DNA from 4 places in the Faecalibacterium sp. DFI.5.82 genome. Region 2 is predicted to be linked to each of the others. Evidence: a T-box and tRNA genes for the amino acid it is inferred to sense, from the RefSeq annotation. Region 2 holds a T-box; the other regions hold tRNA genes.

Region 1 (5,495 bases), on a different contig from region 2:
ACATGCAAAAGTGAATCCGTTTCACTTTCGCATATCAAAAAGCACGTAGATACAAGAAAAAGCCGCCTACCTTTTCAGGTAAACGGCCTTACGTTTGGTGGAGCATTGTCCACAGCAGGCGAACCTGATGTGTTCAGCCGGCACGATGAATGCCAAAGAACGGTGCAACGGTGGAGGCGGCTTTTCCATTGGCATGAGCCTGTTTCAGGCCATAGTTTTTTCGTGCCACAGCCTCCACAAAGGTACGGTCTTTTTCAGATGCATTATAGTAGTCCACATTAAAGCGCTTACACGTCATAAGCAGTTCATCCAGCCACGACATGGTTTCATCCGACATGGGAGAAAAATCGATGTCAAAATCTTTATTACATTCTTTCATATAATTTCCTCCTTTCTCAAAAAAGATACGAAGAAAAAATATCTTTGGACGCCTGATCGGCGATCATAAATGTCTTGGGTCCGTCCGGATACAGAGATGCGACCGGACGTGCGCCAAAATCCCGGATATAATGCTGTTCCAGTTCGTCTGTTTTCGCTTCAAAAACAACTACGCCGTTGCAGTTAGCATCGATCGAAAGCTGGATGCCGAATGCGATCATAGCTTTCCCAATGCCCTGATACTTCTTTTGTTTTGTCAGAGTGGGGTTGCTTTCCGGCTGGCTTTCGATGTAGGCAATATAGACCGCTACGCTTCCTTCCCGGATACGGTAAGCGCCCAGCGCAACGATCTCACCTTCTTCAGTTTTGGCAACGTACTTTTCTTTCTGAGGGTCAAGAATGAAATCTGTGTCCCAGACGGTCTGCCAGCCGCTCCGGGTAATTTCCAAATCATCTTTTGATGCTGCATCGACTTCAATATTGATATGCTTCCCGGTAGCAGATTCTATTACATAGTATTGCAAAATCATTGCGCCCACCTTCTTTCAATTTTATTATAACGAAAGAACGATAGACTTTCAAGAAAGAAAAGCACAAAGAGAGTGAAAGTGTGAGAGTGAAAGTGTGAGAGCAAGAATCGTCCCGTGGCCACAAATTTTCAATTCTTGAAAATTCTTGCCCCTTTGGGACAGCTTCTTGTTGGGGCGTGCCTGCCCCAAACCCTGCTAGGAACGAGTACGACAAACTGGAATTTATACCCGGTACTTGTCTCGATTTATAGTCATATCAACCAAATGAAATACAAGTAAGATAATAAAAAAAACGGAAACTATTATTATTCCTGCGCCCGGCTTGATAAAATCAATTATACCGCCAAGACAAAAGAGCATTGCCCATGTCTTAATCCGTTTTCCAGTAACTCTGCATATTTTCTCTGTGTTTAATCCAGTATAATCTCCTGATAAAAACAGCACACTTCTTTCTGTATTCCTTGATTTGATAAAAAATCTTCCAACAAAAAAGAGAACAGTTGCCATCAGTAAATCAATAAATATAATTATTATTTTCATTTTCAACACCTCTAATTCTAAGTTCACAACTTCCAATTTACTGGGCTAAGCCGAGTATACCATACTCTCCAATGAAAGAACACCCCCGATATAGTGAAATTTTGCCATTTTCCTGCGTACGTGCGTACACGCTCCGCAGGGATTCCAAAGGGGCTATGCCCCTTGGCACACAGACTTTGGAACAAAGTCTAGTGTGTTACACCTTGCCAGAGGTGTACACGCTCTCCCGGTACGCACGTACGCAGCGATTACCCCCAAACGCGCCATATAGGGGGGACGACCAAGTTCGCACAAAGCGAACTTGATCCCGCAAAACAAAAGGCAGGATACCACTATCATAGCGATACCCTGCCTTTGCTCGTTTACCGTTCCGAGTAGTCCTTCCGCAGAACCTCCGATAAACAAAAAACGTACCCGAACCCTTTTTCGTAAAGAATCGGGTTCGAGTACGAACTGTATGGTGGAGAATTAGGGACTCGAACCCCAGACCCCCTGCGTGTGATGCAGGTGCTCTAACCAGCTGAGCTAATCCTCCGAATCGGAACAAGAGAATTATACCACAACCGAAGTGGATTGGCAAGCCCTAATTTTGATTTTTTCGCAATTTTTTCCCACTGCGAGGCAGTTGCTCTTTTGCGCAAAATGGTGTATACTGAAATTGCGCATTCCAGCGCAAAAAGAGAGGTTTTTTCAATGCTGACACTTCGTGGGATCATTACCATTCTGGTGCTGGCAGGGCTGTTTGCCCTGGCAGTGGTCTGGATCTCCAAGCAGGGCGGCTGGAAAGGCGAAGGCTGCGGCGGCAACTGCGCCTCCTGCCACCAGCACTGCGATACTCCGGAAAAGAAACCGCACTGACTGCAATGCCCCCGGATGGCTATCCGGGGGCATTTTGCGTCACAGGGCACCGTAACGGGCGGCAAAAACGGCTACGGTGCTCAGCAGATCGAGCTGGGCTTTCTGGTAGGTGGTGCGCCCGATGCAGAGCCGCTCCAGCACATCCTCCTCCTTGCGGCGCTCCAGGTAGCGCAGCTGGAGCAGGCCTGCACGGATGGGGTCGGCGGTGCGGTAATACTCCTGCGTCTGCTGGATGGCCCGGGCCCAGCCCCAATTGGCCGGGCTGCGGGCCCACTGGCGGGTACCGTAGTTCTGCAGGGCCTCCCGGGTCTTTCTGCGCTGTTCAGCGGTCATCACGCCGCCCCCTTTCTTTGGCACATCCGGGTGCCCGGGCCAAAGAAGCAGGCATCCCGCTGTTCCATGGTCAGCCCCAGCATGGCAGAAAGACGGTCGGCTTCGCTGACTTTGAAATCGCTCTCGTCGTTCAGCTTTTGATGCAGGGCGCTGCTGCTGATGCCCAGCACCCGTGCCACATGGCCCAGCTTGAGGCCCTGGCTTTCAATGTAGGCGCGGATCTGTGTGGTATTTGTCATCAAAGGTTCTCCTTTCATCTGGATCTCTGCGTGTCGTTTCACAATCTTTGGTTGTATTATAGTTCGATGTTGATTTTTTGTCAACTATTTTACCAAAATCGCGCGAAAATCGTTGATTTTTAAGAACTTTTCTGATATACTTACGGCAGAACATTCTTTTTCAGGAAAAGCGAGGTCCCTGCCATGTCAGAACTTTCCCGCCGTATCTTACAGCGTCGGCTCGAGCTGGGGCTCTCTCAGGAAGAGCTTGCCCAGCGGATGGGCTACCGCTCCAAATCCTCCATCACCAAGCTGGAAAAAGGGGTCAACGACATCCCGCAGTCCAAGGTGGAGGAGTTTGCCGCTGCATTGGAGACCACCCCCGCATGGCTGATGGGGCTGGAAAACACTGCGTTTGTCCCGCCGGGGTTTGAGCCCCTGCCCGAAATGGTACGGGTGCCGCTGGTGGGCAGCATTGCCTGCGGCTCCCCCATCACCGCCGAACAGAACATCGAATGCTACATCGGCGTTCCTGCCGCATGGCACGCCGACTTTGCCCTGACCTGCCACGGCAGCAGCATGGCCCCCACCATCTGCGATGGTGACATCGTCTGCATCCGCTGCCAGCCCGAGGTGGAGCAGGGCGAGATCGCCGCCGTGCGGATCGGCGATGAGGCCACCTTAAAGCATTTTCACCGGCAGGGCGACACCGTTATGCTTCTGGCCGACAACGCCGCCGTCTGCCCGCCCATGATCTATGCCGGGCCACAGTTGAACGAGATCCAGATCGAGGGCAGAGCCGTGGGCTTCTGCAGAGGTTTATAATATGAGCAACGAAACCATGACCCTGAAAGTCATCGCACACATCCACACCGCCTTCCCCACCAAGTTCGGCATCCCCCGACAGAGCGGGTTGGTGGACGGCCTGCGGGGCGAAATCATCTTCACCCCGGAATACCGCAACGCCGATGCCCTGCGCGGGCTGGAGGATTTCAGCCACATCTGGCTGGTGTGGCAATTCTCCGGCGCGGTGCGGGAGAGCTGGTCTCCCACCGTCCGGCCCCCGCGCCTGGGCGGCAACACCCGGATGGGCGTGTTTGCCACCCGCTCCCCCTTCCGGCCCAATCCGCTGGGCCTTTCCAGCGTCAGGCTGGAGGCCATCGAGCACCGCCCCGAGGTGGGCCCGGTGCTCATCGTGCGGGGCGCAGACTTGATGGACGGCACCCCCATCTACGACATCAAGCCCTACATCCCCTACGCCGACTGTCACTCGGATGCGGCAGCCGGATTCACGGCACAGACCCAGACGCACAAACTGCAGGTCGAATGCCCGCCGGAGCTGTGGGAAACCGTACCCGCCGCCGAACGGGACGGCCTGCGGGGCGTGCTGGAAAACGACCCCCGTCCCTCCTACCAGCACGACCCGAAGCGGGTATACGGAATGGAATTTTCGGGATTGGAAGTCCATTTTGTCGTAGATGGTGCTGTTCTGACCGTGACCGGCATCACCCGCCGCTGAGAGGTGCCGCCGTGGAACTGCGTACCATCAACACCTTTTTGCATATTGCGGAGCTGCACAGCTTTTCCCGTGCGGCACGGGAGCTGGGGTATTCCCAGTCGGCAGTCTCCGCGCAGGTGGCCCAGCTGGAAGCCGAATTGGAAACGCCGCTCTTCGACCGGGTGGGCAAAACGGTCCGCCTGACCGATGCCGGGCAGACCTTTCTGACCTATGCCCGCTCCCTGCTGGCCACTGCCGAGCAGGCCAAAGCGGCCCTGCAGCCTGCCCGGCAGGTCAGCGGTACCCTGCGGGTGGCACTGGCAGATTCGGTCTGCAGCACCTTTCTGCCCGACCTGCTGCAGCGGTATCACGCCCTCTGCCCGCAGGTGGAGCTGGTGCTCCGCACCGCTACCGACGATGAGATGCTCCAGATGCTGGGCTCCAATCAGATCGACCTGGCATACACGCTGGACAAGCCGCTGCTGCAGCCCAGCTTTGTGCTGGCTGTGGATGAGCCGGAGCCCATCTGTGTGGTGGCCCCCGCCGGGCACCCATTGGCCGGGCAGGCGGAGGTCACGCTTCAGGAACTGGCCGGGCAGGAGTTCCTGCTGACCGAGCGAGGCATGAGCTACCGCGATGCCCTCGACCAGTGCATGGCAGCGCAGGGGCTGGCCATCAAGCCCTTCCTCGAGCTGGGCAGTGCTTCCCTGCTCTGCCAGATGGTCGAGCACGGCATGGGCCTCTCCTTCCTGCCTGAGTACATCGTGCAGAATGCCCTCGCCGCCGGAACGCTGGCCCGCCTGAATGTCCCCGCCTGTCGCGTGGAGATGCGGCGGCAGCTGTTCTACCACAGGGATAAATGGCTCACCCCCCAGATGAAGGCATTCATCACGCTGGTGCAGAGATAAAGACAGCGATAAAAAAACAAGCCTTTCCGTTGGTGTCACACTGTGAGGTGCACCACACGGAAAGGCTTGTTTTTTCACATTATTTTTTCAACAGGTCGGAAAGGCACTGCACCGTCCGGCCATGGTAGCCGGTGACGGTCTCGGCGTGGAGCAGGCTGCTCAGGACGCTTTCCTCCACACACTCGGCCACCGCCCGGAACAGCGGGTTGATGGCATCATCGTGGAGCATCTC
Region 2 (5,495 bases):
GGGTGCGGCAGGCATCCAGCACCACCAGCGGGCGCTGGGAAAGGACCCGGATGCTGCTGCGGTTCTCCACAGCGGCCAGACCTTCCAGAATGGCTTCATCGGGGATGTCATAGCCCTTTTTGCAGAGAGCCAGGGCCAGCTCCACCGCAATGGCTGCACTGCCCGCCGCGTGACGGCCCAGGAAGGCCAGCGGCACGGTATAGCCGCCGTAGTCCACACGGCTGGCAAACTTTTCGGCTTCGAGGAAGGTGATGTCATCGGAGTCCGGCACGACCAGCTCACAGTCTGCCTTACCGGCGGCCACGATGAGCTCACTGACCACAGCCTTGGGCTGCTCAGGCGCGGTGACGCAGATGCTGCCCCTGCGCATGACACCGGCCGCCAGCGCGGCGGAGCGCTCCAGTGAGGCGCTGATGCCGTCCGGGCCGATGGAGGTGACCGCACAGACCGGCATCTTGGGCAGGGCCTCGGCAAGCCCCGCATCGGGCAGCTCCACCACGGCCAGCGCACAGCCTGCCTCGCCAAAGCAGCGGGCAGCGGCAGCCAGCTCGGCGGCAGCACGGGGCAGGGTCTCCCGGGCGCTCAAGGTCTCGGCGGCCTGTGCAAGCAGCTCCGGTGCCACAGGCTCCCCATTCACCCGGATGCGGGCAGAGAGCGGCTCACAGCCTGCGTGGTAGCTGCCGGTAACGAGGCCGGCAGCCCTGAGCACCGCCGCCGTGAGGGCGGCGGCAGTCGTTTTGCCAGCCGTACCGGCTACGCCCAGATAATCCACCCGGCCTGCCTTAGCAGAGAGGGCTTCCTGCAGCTGCCGGGCCGGGGCAAAGCCCTCGGGCAGAGATGCAAAATAGGCATTTGCCTGTTCAATGGTCATTGCGTCAAACCTCGTTTCGATGTTGATAGAGAATGATGCACATCCGGACAAGCCCCAGCAGGATGAGCCCCACCAACAGGCCGGTCATCACTCCGGAAAAGTCGATCCAGATATCGGTGACCTGGCCGCTGCGGCCCGGCACAAAGAGCTGGATGGTCTCATCGGTCAGGGCTGTGAGCAGGCCGCCCAGTATGGGCCAGGACACATGCTTGAAGAAGTGCCGGGTGTACACCCGCAGGCAGAGCATGAGCAGGAAGCCTTCCAGCAGATACTCGCAGAAATGCGCCAGCTTGCGCACAATGTGCATGGTGAGCCGGTCAGCGGCACCGGGAAGCCCCAGATGCCGCAGGATGCCCTGCAGTATCCCCAGTACCCGGCCGCTGGCCCCCTCGGACACATCCGCGATCTGCAGAGAGTTGGAGAAGATGAACACGATGCAGCCGATGAGGGCAAAAGTAAAGATCACCCGCCACGCGATGAGCCACGGGGAGGTGCGTTGATTCTGTTCCTGCATCCGCTTAGCCCAGAGCCTTGATGCTCTGCTCGATGTTGGCCAGCTTGCTCTGGCTGTTGGTGCGCTTTGCACGGATCTCTTCCACCAGAGCGGCGGGGGCACGCTCCACGAACTTGGGGTTGGCCAGCTGGTTCTCAAACATGGCCAGTTCCTTCTCGGCCTTGGCCTTTTCCTTGTTCAGGCGGGCCAGCTCCTTCTCGCGGTCGATCAGCTCCATCATGGGGATAAAGCCGCGGGCGGTGTGGGTGGACACCTGCACCATGCCATCGGTGCTGCCCTCGTACTTTTCCGTAAAGGTCACGTCGGTAGCAAAGGCAAACTTTGCCAGATAGACCTCTGCATTCCGGAAGGGAGCGGGATCAGCCGTCTCGATGATCATACTGGTCTTTTTGGCAGGATGGACATTCATCTCGGTGCGCATGGTGCGGACTGCCTTGATGTAGTCCATGACCTTTTCAAAGGCTTCCTCTTCCTCGGCCCAGTTGTGTGCCTCGTCAAAGGTGGGCCAGCTCTGGGTCATAATGGTCTCGGCGGAGCCGGGCAGGGCCTGATACAGCTCCTCCGTGATGAAGGGCATGAAGGGATGCAGCAGCTTGAGGGCCTTGTCCAGCACATACACCAGCACACGGCGGGCGGTATCTGCCTGCTCTGCATCGCCGGAGTTCAGGCGGGGCTTTGCGATCTCGATGAACCAGTCGCAGTAGACATCCCAGATGAAGCTGTTGATCTTGGCAGCGGCCAGCCCCATCTCGAAGTGGTCGAGGTTGTCGGTCATGGCACCGGCCACCTGATTCAGCTTGGTCAGCACCCACTTGTCGCTCATGTCCAGCTTGCTCTCCTCGGGCAGGCCGGGCTGGAAGTCCTCGGGCAGGTTCATCAGGACAAAACGGGTAGCGTTCCACAGCTTATTGGCAAAGTTGCGGGCAGCCTCCACCTTCTTTTCGCTGTAACGCATATCGTTGCCGGGGGTGGAGCCGTCCAGCAGCATGAAGCGCAGTGCATCCGCGCCGTACTGGGCAATGACCTCCAGCGGGTCGATGCCGTTGCCCAGGCTCTTGGACATCTTGCGGCCCTGGCTGTCGCGGACGATGCCGTGGATGCAGACAGTGTCGAAGGGAGCCTTGCCGGTGTAGGCCAGGCCGGAGAAGATCATGCGGCTGACCCAGAAGCCGATGATATCATAGCCGGTGACCAGCGTATTGGTGGGGTAGAAGTACTTCAGGTCCGCGCTGTCCTCGTTGGGCCAGCCCAGAGTGCTGAAAGGCCACAGAGCGGAGGAGAACCAGGTATCCAGCGTATCGGGGTCCTGGGTGAAGTGGCTGCCGCCGCACTTGGGGCAGGTGCAGGGCATCTCTTTGGCGACCACGGTCTCGCCGCAGTCATTGCAGTAGAAGGCCGGGATCTGGTGGCCCCACCACAGCTGACGGCTGATGCACCAGTCGCGGGTGCCCTTCATCCAGTTGAGGTAGTTCTTGGTAAAGCGCTCGGGCACGAACTTGATCTCGCCCTTCTCCACGCTCTCGATGGCGGGCTTTGCCAGCGGCTCCATCTTAACGAACCACTGCTTGGAGACCATGGGCTCGATGGTGGAGTGGCAGCGGTAGCAGGTGCCGACCTCGTGCTTCAGGGGCTCGATCTCCTTCAGGAAGCCGCCCTCCTTCAGGTCTGCCAGAATGGCCTTGCGGGCCTCGAGGGTGGTCATGCCGGCGTACTTGCCGCAGTCCAGCACCTCGGGCTCGTTCACGGTGTTCTTGCCTGCGGCAAACAGTGCATCGGCAGCGGCCTTATCGGCAGCACCGGTCATGTGGCCGTCGTAGGTAAACACCCGGACGATGGGCAGATTATGGCGCAGACCCACTTCAAAGTCGTTGGGGTCGTGGGCGGGGGTGATCTTGACGACACCGGTGCCCTTGGTCATATCGGCGTGCTCGTCGCAGACGATGGGGATCTCCTTGTTCAGCAGGGGCAGGACAACATGGCAGCCGTGGAGATGGGCATAGCGGGGGTCCTCGCCGTTGATGGCAACAGCGGTATCACCCAGCATGGTCTCGGGGCGGGTGGTTGCCAGCTCCAGCATCTCACCGGTCTCCTTGACCGGGTAGAGCAGGTGCCAGAAATTGCCGTCCTTTTCCTCGTACTCCACCTCGGCATCCGAGATGGAGGTGTTGCAGTGGGGGCACCAGTTGACCATCCGGTTGCCGCGGTAGATCAGGCCCTTGTCGTACAGGCGCACGAACACTTCCTTGACGGCATCCGAGCAGCCCTCGTCCATGGTAAAGCGCTCCCGCTGCCAGTCACAGCTGGTGCCCAGCTTTTTCAGCTGGCTGACGATGCGGTTGCCGTACTTGGTCTTCCAGTCCCAGGCGCGCTCCAGGAAACCGTCGCGGCCCACCATCTCCTTGGTCAGGCCCTCGGCACGCATGGCCTCCACGACCTTGGCCTCGGTGGCGATGGATGCGTGGTCGGTGCCGGGCACCCACAGGGCGGCATAGCCCTGCATCCGCTTGGTGCGGATGAGCACATCCTGCATGGTGTTATCCAGCGCATGGCCCATGTGGAGCTGGCCGGTCACGTTCGGAGGGGGCATGACGATGGTGTAAGGCTTCTTGTCGGGGTCTGCTTCCGTGTGGAAGTAGCCGCCGTCCTGCCAGAACTGGTAGATACGGTCTTCCACCTGGCTGGGATCGTACTGTTTTGCGAGTTCTTTCATTGTATCCTCCCAAAAATGTGATGAGTGGGACGAAAAAAGCCGCCCCACGGAACGTTCCATGGGACGGCTGTAAACTACATACCGCGGTACCACCCAAATTGCACCGGCTGCAAACACAGCCCGTGCCCCTTGATGCCCCGGTAACGTGGGGCAGCTCCGAGGGCGGCTACTGGCTTCACCGCCCCTGCTCAAAAGCGACAGTGCGCAGCGCTTACCTGCCGGGCTCTCACCTGCCCCCGGCTCTCTGCAAGGCGGTTTGCCGCGCACACTCTTTCTCGTTGCATTTATACAAAGAATATAACGTTTTTTTGGCGTTTTGTCAATATGCTCCGAGAACTTCCTGCTTCAATCTGCCGATCAGCCGCTCCATTAGGGCCACCCGGTTGAAGGGGGTCATCAGGTAGAGGCCGTCCGCATACGGCAGGGCGGCCTTTGCCATTTCCAGCGAGATGGCAAGCCCCAGCTCCTCGCCCTGGGCACGGTCGAGCCCGGCAAACTTTTCAATGATCCAGTCCTCCACATGGATGCCGTTGATCTCGTTCTCCATGAAGATGGCGTTGCGCTGGCTGACCACCGGCATGATACCGGCCAGGATCCTTGCATCGGCCCCCAGCGTCTCCCGGGACTTTTTCAGGTTTTCCACCGCCTGTGCCGAGAGCACCGGCTGGGTCAGAAAGCCGCTCATGCCGTTTTCCAGCTTCTCCTTTGCCCGGCGCAGCTCCACATCAAAGTTGCGGGCGTTCAGATTCAGGGCACCGAACACGGTCATGGGGCCGGGCATCTCCCGGCCTTCCCCTGCCAGCGAGACGATGTATTGGGCCAGCTTGCGGGAGTTGAACTGGTAAACGTTCTTCACCTCGTCCCGCTCTGCCGTGGGGATGGGGTCACCGGTGATGGCCAGCACCTCCCGCACGCCCTCGGCGTACAGGCCCAGCAGCAGGGCCTTGGTGGCGTTCAGGTTGCGGTCACGGCAGGTCATGTGGGGCAGGGTGCACAGCCCCAGCTCCCGGTGGACCCGGCAGGCCACCAGAGAGGAATCCATCCGGGCCTGTGCAATGGGGCAGTCGGCAATGGTCAGCAGGTCAGCGCCCGCCGCCTGCAGCTTTTTTGCCCCTTCCAGATAACCGGTCAGGTCCGCATTGCGGGGAGAATCCAGCTCAATGGCAATGACCTTTTCCCCTGCGTTCAGCTTACGCAGAAAAGCATCCTCGTTTTCCACCGTCTGTTCCTTCACGGTGGAAAACTCTTCTGCCGGAGCCGTTTTTTTCACCACGGGCAGGCTGTCCAGCTCCGCCCGCAGTGCGGCAATGTGGGCGGGGGTGGTGCCGCAGCAGCCGCCCAGGATCCGAACCGTGCCCTCGGCGGCCAGACGGCCCAGCTCCCTTGCAAAGTACTCCGGC
Region 3 (5,495 bases), on a different contig from region 2:
TAGAAAGCTGGATGCCGAACGCGATCATCATACGCCCGATGCCCAGATATTTTTTCTGAATGGTCAGCGTCGGGTTGCTCTCCGGGTGGCTTTCGATGTACTCAATATAAACGAACATGCTGGATTCTGTTTCGCGGTAAGCACCCAATGCTACGATTTCGCCGTTTTCGGTTTTAGCCGTGTACTTTTCCAGTGCGGGGTCACCGATGAACTCACTTGTCCAGTCGGTCTGCCAGCTTTCTTTGGTTGCAGCAAGGTCAGCGGGAGTTGACTTGTCAACCTCAATCGGAATCCTATTGCCCGTATCGGATGCTGTGACAAAATATTGCAAAGTCATAATGCCCACCTTCTTTCAGTTTTATTATAACGAAAGAACGATAGACTTTCAAGAAAGAAAATCGCAAAGAGAGTGAAAGTGTGAGAGCAAGAACCGTCCCGTGGCCACAAATTTTCAATTGTTGAAAACTCTTGCTCCCTTTGGAACAGCTTCTTGTTGGGGCGTGCGGTGCCCCAAACCCTGCTTCTGAGGTTGCGATAAACCAGGAGTTATCGAACCGCACTTGTGATTTCTTCTAATGTGTCCTGGCGAAGCCACTTTCCAAATACTTGAGAATTCTTTGACGGCAGATAACCCAAATTCGTATATCCCAGCTTCTTCAAAAGGCTCATACTTGGAATGTTCTCTCTTTCAGTAAAACAGATAAAATCCCACTGAGGATAGTGCTTGTGTAAATACTCAATTAAAGAGGACAAGGCTTCATAGGCGTAACCGCTTCGGTGAACTTTATAAGAAAATGTGTACCCTAAAGAAATTGTGCCCTCGTTAGGCATAACGACGATTTCGCCAATCATGACATCCGTTTCTCTTAATGCAACACTAATCATAGTCGGCGATGCGATATTCAGGGCATTGTCTTTATTACGCTCGATCAAAGCAACAATATCCTTATAATCTTTCGTCTGGCCTCGTTGATATTTCGAGCATCGCTCGTTATTTCGATAATCAACCATCTGAATCGCATCTTTAGGACTTACATTTCTTAGTCTGAGCCGATTTGTTTCTAAAAAGGTCATCTTCTCATCCTTTCACATTCCGGCTTATAGGCCGAGTAGCCCTTTCTCAAAACCTCCTGTAAACAAAAAACGTACCCGAACCCTTTCTCATAGAGAATCGGGTTCGGGTACGAACTGTATGGTGGACGGTACAGGACTCGAACCTGTGACCTCCTGCACGTCAAGCAGATGCTCTACCAGCTGAGCTAACCGTCCATATTCTGTTTGTGCCGCAATCAGCTTGATTATGATATCATACCGCCGGGCAAAAAGCAAGCCCTTTTTTGAAAATTCTGCAAACTTTTTGATGCCTGGTTTGCCGGGAATGGAAAATCAGCCGCCCAGCGCACATTTTGTAAACCGCCCCAAGGCGTTTCCGTTGCCCTGAACGCCGGTTTGTGGTATAATACATTGATTATAATAGGAAAGGTATCGCAGAATGAGAGTTTTGGGCATCGACCCGGGTTACGCCATTGTGGGCTGGGGCGTTTTGGACTATGCGGGCAACCGGTTTGCACCGGTGGATTTCGGGGCTGTGTGCACCGATGCCGGGGTGCCGTTTGAGCAGCGGCTGGACGAGGTCTACACCGGTATCCGGGAGGTCATTGAGCGGACACAGCCCGAGGTGCTTGCCATCGAAAAGCTGTTCTACCAGCACAACCAGACCACCGTGATCGGCGTGGCTGAGGCCCGCGGGGTCATCCTGCTGGCGGCAGCGCAGGCGGGCATCCCTATCTACGAGTACACCCCCATGCAGGTGAAACAGGCCGTTACCGGCTACGGCAAGGCCGTGAAAAAGCAGGTGCAGGAGATGACCCGCATCCTGCTGCATCTGCCTGCTGTGCCCAAGCCCGATGATACCGCCGATGCACTGGCCATGGCTATCACCTTTTGCCATACCAACGGCAACCAGCTGAACCGCTTTGCAAGAAGGGGCGTTGGGCCGATTTAGTTGTTGTTATTCGTGTATAAGGGAAGGCTTCCCTTTGTACAACCTCTCAGTCTCACTTTGTTCGACAGCTGCCCTAGCAGGGGAGCCTCTGGCGAAGAGGAAGAGCTGCCCGCTATGCCAAGGCCTCCCCTACTAGGTGAGGTGGCATTGCGGAGCAATGACGGAGAGGTTGGACAGGGGAGGAGCTGACCGAAAAGGGAAAACACTTTATGATCTACTCTTTAACTGGAAAAATCATCAAAAAGACCCTGAACGCTGTGGTGGTGAGCTGCGGCGGGGTGGGCTACTATGTACAGTGCCCGACCAGCGTTGCGGGCGCACTGCCCGGGATGGGCCGGGAAGCCACCCTTTACACCGTGATGAGCGTGACCGAAAATGACATCAGCCTGTACGGCTTTGCCACCGAGGAGCAGCAGAGCTGCTTTGAGCTGCTGACTGCCGTTTCCGGTGTGGGCCCCAAGGTGGGTCTGGCCATTCTCAGTGTCATGGAGCCTGACCGGGTGGCGCTGGCGATCTCGGCAGGCGACCACAAGGCCTTCAAGGCGGCATCCGGCGTGGGCCCCAAGCTGGCCCAGCGCATCGTGCTGGAGCTGAAGGATAAGGTGGCAAAGGGCTTTGTGGATGGCATCAACCTCGAGGATGTGGGCGCGGCCACTGCCGCCCCCGCCGCACAGGGAGCCGGGCAGGCCATTGCGGCGCTGGTGTCGCTGGGGTACAGCCAGAGCGAAGCAGCCCTGGCCGTTTCCAAGATCGACGCAAGCCTTCCCGTGGAAGAGATCATCAAGCTGGCCCTGCGGGGCATGGCAGGCAGGAGGTAATCCATGCAGGACGAAACCGCGCTCTATGGCGCAAAAATGATGCAGCCCGGCTTAACGGCGGCGGACAACGAGGAAAACAGCCTTCGCCCGCAGCATCTGGAGGACTACATCGGACAGGACAAGGTCAAGCAGAACCTGAAAATTTATCTGGAAGCCGCCAAGCGGCGCGGCGAGCCCATGGATCACATCCTGCTCTATGGCCCTCCGGGCCTGGGCAAGACCACGCTGGCGGGCATCATCGCCAACGAGATGGGGGTGCAGATCCGCATCACCAGCGGCCCTGCCATTGAGAAGCCCGGCGACCTTGCCGCCCTGCTGACCAATCTGCAGGAGGGCGATGTGCTCTTCATTGATGAGATCCACCGCCTGTCCCGGCAGGTGGAGGAGGTGCTCTACCCGGCGCTGGAGGATTACGCGCTGGATATTATGATCGGCAAGGGCCCCAGCGCCCAGAGCATCCGGATCAACCTGCCCCGCTTCACGCTGGTGGGCGCTACCACCCGTGCGGGCCAGATCACCGGCCCCCTGCGGGACCGCTTCGGTGTGCTGCTCAAGCTGGAGCTGTACAGCCCCGATGAGCTGAGCCGGATCATCCAGCGCTCGGCGGGTATCCTCGACCAGCCCATCACCCCGGAGGGCGCTTACGAGCTGGCCAAATGCAGCCGGGGCACCCCCCGCGTGGCAAACCGCTTCTTGAAGCGTGTCCGCGACTTTGCCACCGTGCTGGGGGATGGCATCATCGACCGGGATGTTTCCCTGATGAGCCTGAAGCGGATGGACGTGGACGCGCTGGGTCTGGACGAGCTGGACCGCAGCCTGCTCCGTGCCATCATTGAGATGTACAACGGCGGCCCTGTGGGCCTGGAAACGCTGGCGGCGGCGCTGGGCGAGGAGGCCGTGACGCTGGAGGACCTGTGTGAGCCCTACCTGATGCAGATGGGATTTCTGACCCGCACCCCCCGTGGCCGCTGTGCCACCCGCCTTGCCTATGAGCACCTGGGCCTGAAAGCCCCCGAGACCGGAAGCCCGGAGGACAACGGCCAGCAGAGCCTGTTCTGAGCCGTTTGAAGAGAGAAAGGAGGACGCTTATGCGCCCTGCAGATAGTTGGAAAGATTACGAGCTGCTGGATGCCACCGGCGGCAACCGCCTGGAGCGCTGGGGAGAGACCATCCTCATCCGGCCCGACCCGCAGGTGGTGTGGAAAACCGAGAAGCAGAGCCCGCTCTGGGCCAAGGCCGATGCCATCTACCACCGCTCCAATCAGGGGGGCGGAGAGTGGGAGTACCGCCGCCGTCTGCCTGAGAAGTGGAAGATCTCCTGCGGTGAGGGCGAGGACAAGCTGACCCTCATCGTCAGCCCCACCGGTTTCAAGCACACCGGCGTGTTCCCGGAGCAGGCCGTTAACTGGGCCTGGTACGCCAGAAAGATCCGTGCGGCAGGCCGCCCTGTCAAGGTGCTGAACCTGTTTGGCTACACCGGCGGCGCAACGCTGGCCTGTGCCGCTGCGGGAGCTACTGTCTGCCATGTGGATGCTTCCAAGGGCATCGTAGCGTGGGGCAAGGACAACGCCGTGGCCAGTGGTCTGGCGGACCGGCCCATCCGCTGGCTGGTGGACGACTGCGCCAAGTTCGTGGCCCGGGAAAAGCGCCGGGGCAACACCTACGATGGCATCATCATGGACCCGCCCAGCTACGGCCGCGGCCCCGGCGGCGAGATCTGGAAGCTGGAGGACTGCATCTATGAGCTCATCAGCCAGTGCGAGGAAGTGCTGAGCGATACGCCCCTCTTCTTTGCGGTCAACAGCTACACCACCGGCCTGTCTCCCGCGGTCATGGAGTATATGCTCAAGACCACGCTGGTGCCCCGCTTTGGCGGCAAGACCAGCTGTGATGAGATCGGCCTGCCCGTTTCCGCCACCGGCGGCGTTGTGCCCTGCGGCGCAACGGCCATTTGGGAAGAATGAACTCCCTCAGTCACGGCTGTCGCCGTGCCAGCTCCCTCGGGGAGGGAGCCTTTGGCATGGCGGGAACATTGACCGTTTGCCGGAAAACTTCTCGGTTGCGCCAGAGGCCCCATCTCAGAGGGGGCTGTCTGCGAAGCAGACTGGGGGAGTGTCCTGACGGCAGCCATTCTGAAAAAATGAAGAAGAACCAAGAATGGGGTACAGCCCTTTTGAGAAGGGCGCACCACCGGAAAGAGAAAACCTATGGAAGAAACGATTTTAACTGCGAAAGATCTGAAGTTCCGCTATGACCCGGAACAGCCGGACTACGCCCTGAACGGCGTGTCGGCTGAGGTGAAGCGGGGCGAATTTGTGGCAGTGCTGGGGGCCAACGGCTGTGGAAAATCCACGCTGGCCAAGCACTTCAACGCCATCCTTCTGCCGGAGAGCGGCACTGTGCTGGTGGAGGGGATGGACACCAAAGACGAGGACAAGATCTACGATATCCGCCAGACCGTGGGCATGGTGTTTCAGAGCCCGGACAACCAGATCGTTGCCACCGTGGTGGAGGAAGATGTCGCCTTTGCGCTGGAAAATCTGGGCGTGCCGCCGGAAGAGATGCGCCGCCGCGTGGATGAAGCGATGAAGATGGCGGGCATCTATGAATACCGGGAGCGTGCGCCCCACAACCTGTCCGGCGGCCAGAAGCAGCGCGTTGCCATTGCGGGC
Region 4 (5,495 bases), on a different contig from region 2:
AGCTCGCCCTGACTGGTGCGGAGATCAGCTTGAATACGCTTCCTGCGGGAGCAAATGTTCCGTTTGTCCACTCCCACAAGGCAAATGAGGAAATCTACGGTGTTCTTTCCGGCAAAGGCAAGGTCGTTATCGATGGCGAAGAAATCAGCCTTGCAGCAGGCGACTGGCTGAAGATTTCTCCCGTGGCAAAACGTCAGTTCTTTGCTGCAAGCAATTCTGAGATCACTTATATTTGTATTCAGGTCAAGGAGAATTCTCTCGAAGGCTATACTGCAACGGATGCTGTGATCTACTGATAAAACATATCAAAACAAAAGGCAGGATACCATCGCCATGATGATACCCTGCCTTTGCTTGTTTATCGCTCTGAGTAGTCTTTTTTCAGAACTTGTTGGGGCGAAGCCCCTCCATCTGCTAACACAGACCGTTCTGTTGCTCAAACACCCCACTGGGGTGTTTGTTACTGGCGCAAACGCAAACCTCCAATAAACAAAAAAGTACCCGAACACTTTTCCTAAAAGCGTGAAAGCAAGAACCGCCCCATGGGCAGTTCCCCGATGCGATGAGGATGTGCGGCGAACTTATTCGTTCCAATGTTCAAGTTCTTCAGCGGGGTATGCTTTTGTCCAATGATAGGGCTGCAATTCTTTCAGCTGTACGAATTTGATTTTTTCCTCTTCTGCGGTAACTGCTACCTGCACATCTTCACCCCAGTATCTTAATCTCTCCTGGCAAATACCGCACGGAGACAATATCTGATAGGGGGATTTCTCATCTTTACGGACAAGACACATGCAATGCGTTACCTTTTCATTGAATTTATGTGCTTCAAGCATTGCACCTGTCTCGATACACAAAACAGCAGATGCGTTAGCAGTCTCAATGCTGACACTTGTGTAATAATTTCCATTCGATGTATGCACGACACCAGCACCACCCCAACCGACAGGATACCGTGTTTCAATCAGTTCTACCGCCCTGCGGTACATTTCGTTTTCGATTTCATAGTTTCTCATATAAATCTCCATGCCAACTTCTGAATTGTTGAGCTGAGTATACCATACTCTATGAAGAATAGCAAAAGGCAGGGTACCACCATCATGGCGATACCCTGCCTTTGTTCGTTCCTGTTTACCGTCCTGCATACTCTCGGCATAGAGAACATCTTGTGAAATAAAAAAATACCCGAACCCTTTTTCGTAAAGAATCGGGTTCAGGTACAAACTGTATGGTGGAGCATTCTCCACAGCACTCGAACCCAACACTTCCTCACGGGTGACCGTTTTGGCATCATCCGTGAAGTTGAAATTGAGTACGACCCGGTCATCAAAGACGTAGACCGAGTTGACAAAGGTATCAATGATCTGCCGCTGGTGTTCCGTGCTGCCCACGTCACCCTTGCGGAATTTTTCAAGCCAGAACCGAATCCACTCACGGGTCAGGACGGGCTTTTTCAGCTCTTCTTCCAGAATGCTGGTGTTCAGGGCTTCTTTCCGGGCTTCCAATTCGTCCAGCCGCTGCTTGGTGGTCGGGGTCAGGATGCCCTGTTCAATGGCTTCCAGAAGGTTTGCCAGCCGCTTCTCTGTGTCCCTGAGCTGGTCTTTCAGGACAGGCAGCCGGGTGTTCTCCTTCTGCTGGGCTTCCATGACCAAATCTATCAGCCGTTCGATGATTTCGTCGCTAAAAATCACCTTAATGGCGGTGTCCACCACGAACCGCTCCAGCGGCTCCTTGCGGATGGCTTTCAGGTCGCAGTGCGCCTTGCCGTGGCGTTTGGCGTTGCCGCACTTGTAGTAATAGTAGGTGTTTCCCATGTGGCTGGTGCCGCTTTCGCCACCCATCAGGGTGCCGCACTTGCCACAGAACAGCTTGGTGGTCAGCAGATATCTCACATCCTCTTTTGCAGGCCGACCATGGGCGATCCTGTTCTGCTCAAAACGCTGCTGCACCCGGTCAAACAGGTCCTGGTCAACAATGGCCGGAATGCCGCCCGGCGTCACAATGTCCTTGTAGCGGTATTCGCCGATGTAGCGGCGGTTGCGGAAGATCTGGAAGAAGCTGTTCTTTACGAACGGCTTCCCGGTGCGGGTACGCAGGCCGCGCTCGTTCAGGGATGCTGCGATCTTCTCAGCCGGTTCGCCGTCGGCATACCGGGTGAAGATCTCTTGCACGATGGGAGCCGTCTCCGGGTCGATATGGTACAGCCTGTCCTCCTTGCCGATGGTGAAGCCCAGCGGCACCACACCGCCGTTGTACTTGCACTGGAGGGCGTTTTCGCGCTCACCGCGCGCCACTTTCAGGGCGAGTTCGGCGGAATAATATTCCGCCATGCCAATCAGCATACTCTCCACCATAATGCCTTCAGGCCCCTGCGAGATGGGTTCCATGGCAGACACCAGATGGACACCGTTCTTTTCCAGCTGGTACTTGTAGTTCACGGCATCGAACCGATTCCGGGCAAAGCGGTCGAGTTTCCAGACCAGAACCACATCGAAGATTTTCTTTGCGCTGTCCTTAATCATCCGCTGAAAGTCTGGGCGGTCATCCGTTTTGGCAGAGTAGGCACGGTCAATGTAGGTGCCGACCACGGTGATGCCGTTCTTCTCGGCGTAGTCCTTGCAGTCGCGCAGCTGTCCCTCAATGGACGCTTCACGCTGGCTGTCGGATGAATAGCGGGCGTAGATCACGGCGGTCATGGTTGCACCTCCTTGGCGCGTATTCGACTTGCCTTTATAGTATCGGGTCAAGCGCAGCTTGTCAACAATCTGCGAGCAGATTGAAATGTGAAAATTGCGAAACGCAGCGAAAAAGGTGAGAGCAAGAATCGTCCCGTGGCCACAAATTTTCAATTCTTGAAAATTCTTGCCCCTTTGGGACAGCTTCTTGTTGGGGCGTGCCTGCCCCAAACCCTGCTTCTTACTATTTGGAAATCACACAATTATGCACCACTGGGTCCACGAGAACTGACGCTCATCGGAGGTATAGAACTATAAAAAGATTGGCCATTCACAGTGTTTTGAGTCAACCCAATCAAATCAATCAACTGGCTCTCGTTATAGCTCTCTTGACAGTTATCCAGCACAGCACATTGGCAGCTATATACACCACTATCGTTAGAGACAACTCCCCACCATTCAAGGTCTGCCAAAAGTTTTCCAATCTTCTTGCGGTCAAAGCGTATTTCTTTTTCCAAAAGGGACGAGTAAATTTGTGGAGCAGACATCGGTTTTTGCTTTAATAGGAGAGCTAATGCCAATTCCTGTCCATGCAAACGGTGAAGCAAAAGACCTCTGCGAACCCAAATGTTCGACGTTTTTTTCATAGCAAATACCTCCTTTTTTAGATAGCTCGTTCACTTAAAATACGATTGATGTCCATTTGAAATTGCGCTCGTTCACAATTGTTATGTTGACTTGAGTATATCATATTACACAATGAAAGACTACTGTTATATATCAGACCCTGCCCTTTTTCCTGCGTACGTGCGTACCGACCATGTACGGACGTACGCAACGATTAGTCCGAAAAGCGCAATATAGGGAAATACAAAGCAAAAAGGCAGGATACCACCGTCATAGTGATACCCTGCCTTTGCTCGTTTAACGCTCTGTGTAGTCCTTCCGCAGAATTTCCGATAAACAAAAAACGTACCCGAACCCTTTCTCGTAAAGAATCGGGTTCGAGTACGAACTGTATGGTGGACGGTACAGGACTCGAACCTGTGACCTCCTGCACGTCAAGCAGATGCTCTACCAGCTGAGCTAACCGTCCAGATGTCGTATCGACTTGAGTATGATACCACATTTTTCGCGCAATTGCAAGGGCTTTTTTGAAAAAAGTCTGCCTTTTCCGTTTTTTGCCCCGGGGGATTGGCGCAAAGGCCCCTTTGCGGGGGGCTGGCAGGGGAGAGGCGCTCAGAGTGCCCGGCGGATGATGTCGTAGAGGATGGGCTTCATGTTGTCGATGTTGTCGGGCTTGCCCTCCAACACGGAGGTATAGCACACCGATATGCACATGCTGCCCAGGGCGGTGATGCGCTGGTAGATCTCCCGCTCGGTGCGGCCCGCCATCTCGGGGCTGCACATCACGATCTGGAGGACCTTGCGCATCAGCGGCTCGGCCTCGCCGCTGGCTTCGATCTGATCCAGCCCGGGCCAGACAAAGCTGCGCTCCAGGAAGCGGAGCATCAGGGTGTCCGCGCGCAGGGCTTCGATGATATGGTCAATGACAAAGATCATCTGGTCGGGGAAGCTGGTAAGCTCGGCGGCGTGCTGCTCGGCAGCGGTGCAGGCGTTGTCCAGCAGCTGGTAGCTCACCCGGGCCAGCAGGGCCTGCGTGACCGAACCCTTATCGGCAAAATAGAGGTAGAATGTGCCCTTGCCCACCTTGGCGCGGGAGGTGATGTCCTCCACGCTGGTCTTGGAGGTGCCCCGCTCCAGAAACAGCTCGTAAGCTGCATCCAGAAGCGCGCGGCGCTTTTCCTGTTTCTTTCCTTCCACGGTGCTCATAGCTTGCTGCATCCTCTTTTCTGACGTTGTTTTGTCGTGTAAACAATATTTTAGCAGGGAGAAGGGAAGAGCGCAAGAGCAAAAGCCCCCGGACAAGCTATACAATTTTTGCTTTGTGATAAGAAAACTGACTTTTGGTCATTTTTTATCTTGACACCTTGCGTCGATCGGTTATAATAGTGCTTGCTCAGAAATGACCACGGGTCATTTTTAGGGCAGATCCAATCAACTTTCGTATGGAGGGTTCCCATGAAAAAGATCGCACAGAGCATCGTGCGTCTGCGCAAGCTGATCTTAACAGTAGCGGTCCTGCTGTTGATCCCTTCCGCAATCGGCGCGGTTGCTACCCGCATCAACTATGATGTCCTGACCTATCTGCCGCAGGAGCTCGACTCCATGATCGGCGAGGTAGCGCTTGAGGACGACTTCCACCTGGCCTCCACCGGTATGATCACGGTGGAAGGCCTGCCTACCAATGAACTGATCGCCATGAAGAAGGACATTGATGCGGTGCCCGGTGTCACACAGACCTTCTGGCTTAGCGATGTCATCGACCCCAGCATCCCCACCGAGATGCTGCCCGCGGATGTCCAGCAGTTCATGTTCGGCAAAAATGATTCCACCATGCTCATCGTCCGGTTTGATGCGCCCAGCGCCAGCGACGAGACGATGAACGCCGTCAAGCAGATCAAACAGGTGCTGCGGCACGACTGCTACTTTGGCGGCATGAGCGTCATCTTGCAGGATACCAAGGCGCTGATCAATGAAGAGATGCCGCTGTACATCCTGTGCGCTGTGGGTGCCAGTATGCTGGTGCTGTTCCTCTCGCTGGAGAGCACCATTACGCCCGTACTGTTCATGCTGGGCCTGCTGTTCCCCATTGCGTACAACTTTGGCACCAACATCTTCCTGGGTCAGATCAGCTACATCACCCAGGCACTTTCCACGGTGCTGCAGTTGGGCGTGACGATGGACTTCTCCATCTTC

Evidence for each region. A T-box is a leader RNA that pairs with one kind of tRNA and senses whether it is charged. The one in region 2 lies ahead of P0G09_RS14910 (valine--tRNA ligase), so its partner is inferred to be a tRNA-Val.
Region 1: it has a tRNA-Val gene. The T-box ahead of P0G09_RS14910 (valine--tRNA ligase) is inferred to sense a tRNA for this amino acid. The anticodon was not compared.
Region 3: it has a tRNA-Val gene. The T-box ahead of P0G09_RS14910 (valine--tRNA ligase) is inferred to sense a tRNA for this amino acid. The anticodon was not compared.
Region 4: it has a tRNA-Val gene. The T-box ahead of P0G09_RS14910 (valine--tRNA ligase) is inferred to sense a tRNA for this amino acid. The anticodon was not compared.

The regions. Positions count from the first base shown of each region.
Region 1 covers NZ_JARFIS010000003.1:58,855-64,349, reverse strand. Annotated here, with positions in the region: gene P0G09_RS05970 (hypothetical protein) at 134-379, opposite strand; gene P0G09_RS05965 (hypothetical protein) at 396-908, opposite strand; gene P0G09_RS05960 (hypothetical protein) at 1,131-1,475, opposite strand; tRNA gene P0G09_RS05955 (tRNA-Val) at 1,907-1,983, opposite strand; gene P0G09_RS05950 (FeoB-associated Cys-rich membrane protein) at 2,142-2,306, shown strand; gene P0G09_RS05945 (hypothetical protein) at 2,346-2,639, opposite strand; gene P0G09_RS05940 (helix-turn-helix transcriptional regulator) at 2,639-2,878, opposite strand; gene P0G09_RS05935 (LexA family transcriptional regulator) at 3,062-3,682, shown strand; gene tsaA (tRNA (N6-threonylcarbamoyladenosine(37)-N6)-methyltransferase TrmO) at 3,684-4,376, shown strand; gene P0G09_RS05925 (LysR family transcriptional regulator) at 4,388-5,263, shown strand; gene P0G09_RS05920 (P1 family peptidase) at 5,343-5,495, opposite strand, start outside.
Region 2 covers NZ_JARFIS010000016.1:2,380-7,874, forward strand. Annotated here, with positions in the region: gene P0G09_RS14900 (folylpolyglutamate synthase) at 1-871, opposite strand, end outside; gene P0G09_RS14905 (VanZ family protein) at 876-1,385, opposite strand; gene P0G09_RS14910 (valine--tRNA ligase) at 1,390-4,095, opposite strand; T-box leader at 4,152-4,383, opposite strand; gene P0G09_RS14915 (bifunctional homocysteine S-methyltransferase/methylenetetrahydrofolate reductase) at 4,415-5,495, opposite strand, start outside.
Region 3 covers NZ_JARFIS010000013.1:58,875-64,369, forward strand. Annotated here, with positions in the region: gene P0G09_RS14060 (hypothetical protein) at 1-346, opposite strand, end outside; gene P0G09_RS14065 (GNAT family N-acetyltransferase) at 547-1,074, opposite strand; tRNA gene P0G09_RS14070 (tRNA-Val) at 1,194-1,269, opposite strand; gene ruvC (crossover junction endodeoxyribonuclease RuvC) at 1,493-2,005, shown strand; gene ruvA (Holliday junction branch migration protein RuvA) at 2,215-2,823, shown strand; gene ruvB (Holliday junction branch migration DNA helicase RuvB) at 2,827-3,882, shown strand; gene P0G09_RS14090 (class I SAM-dependent methyltransferase) at 3,912-4,787, shown strand; gene P0G09_RS14095 (energy-coupling factor transporter ATPase) at 5,031-5,495, shown strand, end outside.
Region 4 covers NZ_JARFIS010000003.1:182,249-187,743, reverse strand. Annotated here, with positions in the region: gene P0G09_RS06545 (cupin domain-containing protein) at 1-296, shown strand, start outside; gene P0G09_RS06540 (cytidine deaminase) at 582-2,696, opposite strand; gene P0G09_RS06535 (hypothetical protein) at 2,939-3,322, opposite strand; tRNA gene P0G09_RS06530 (tRNA-Val) at 3,696-3,771, opposite strand; gene P0G09_RS06525 (TetR/AcrR family transcriptional regulator) at 3,915-4,508, opposite strand; gene P0G09_RS06520 (MMPL family transporter) at 4,758-5,495, shown strand, end outside.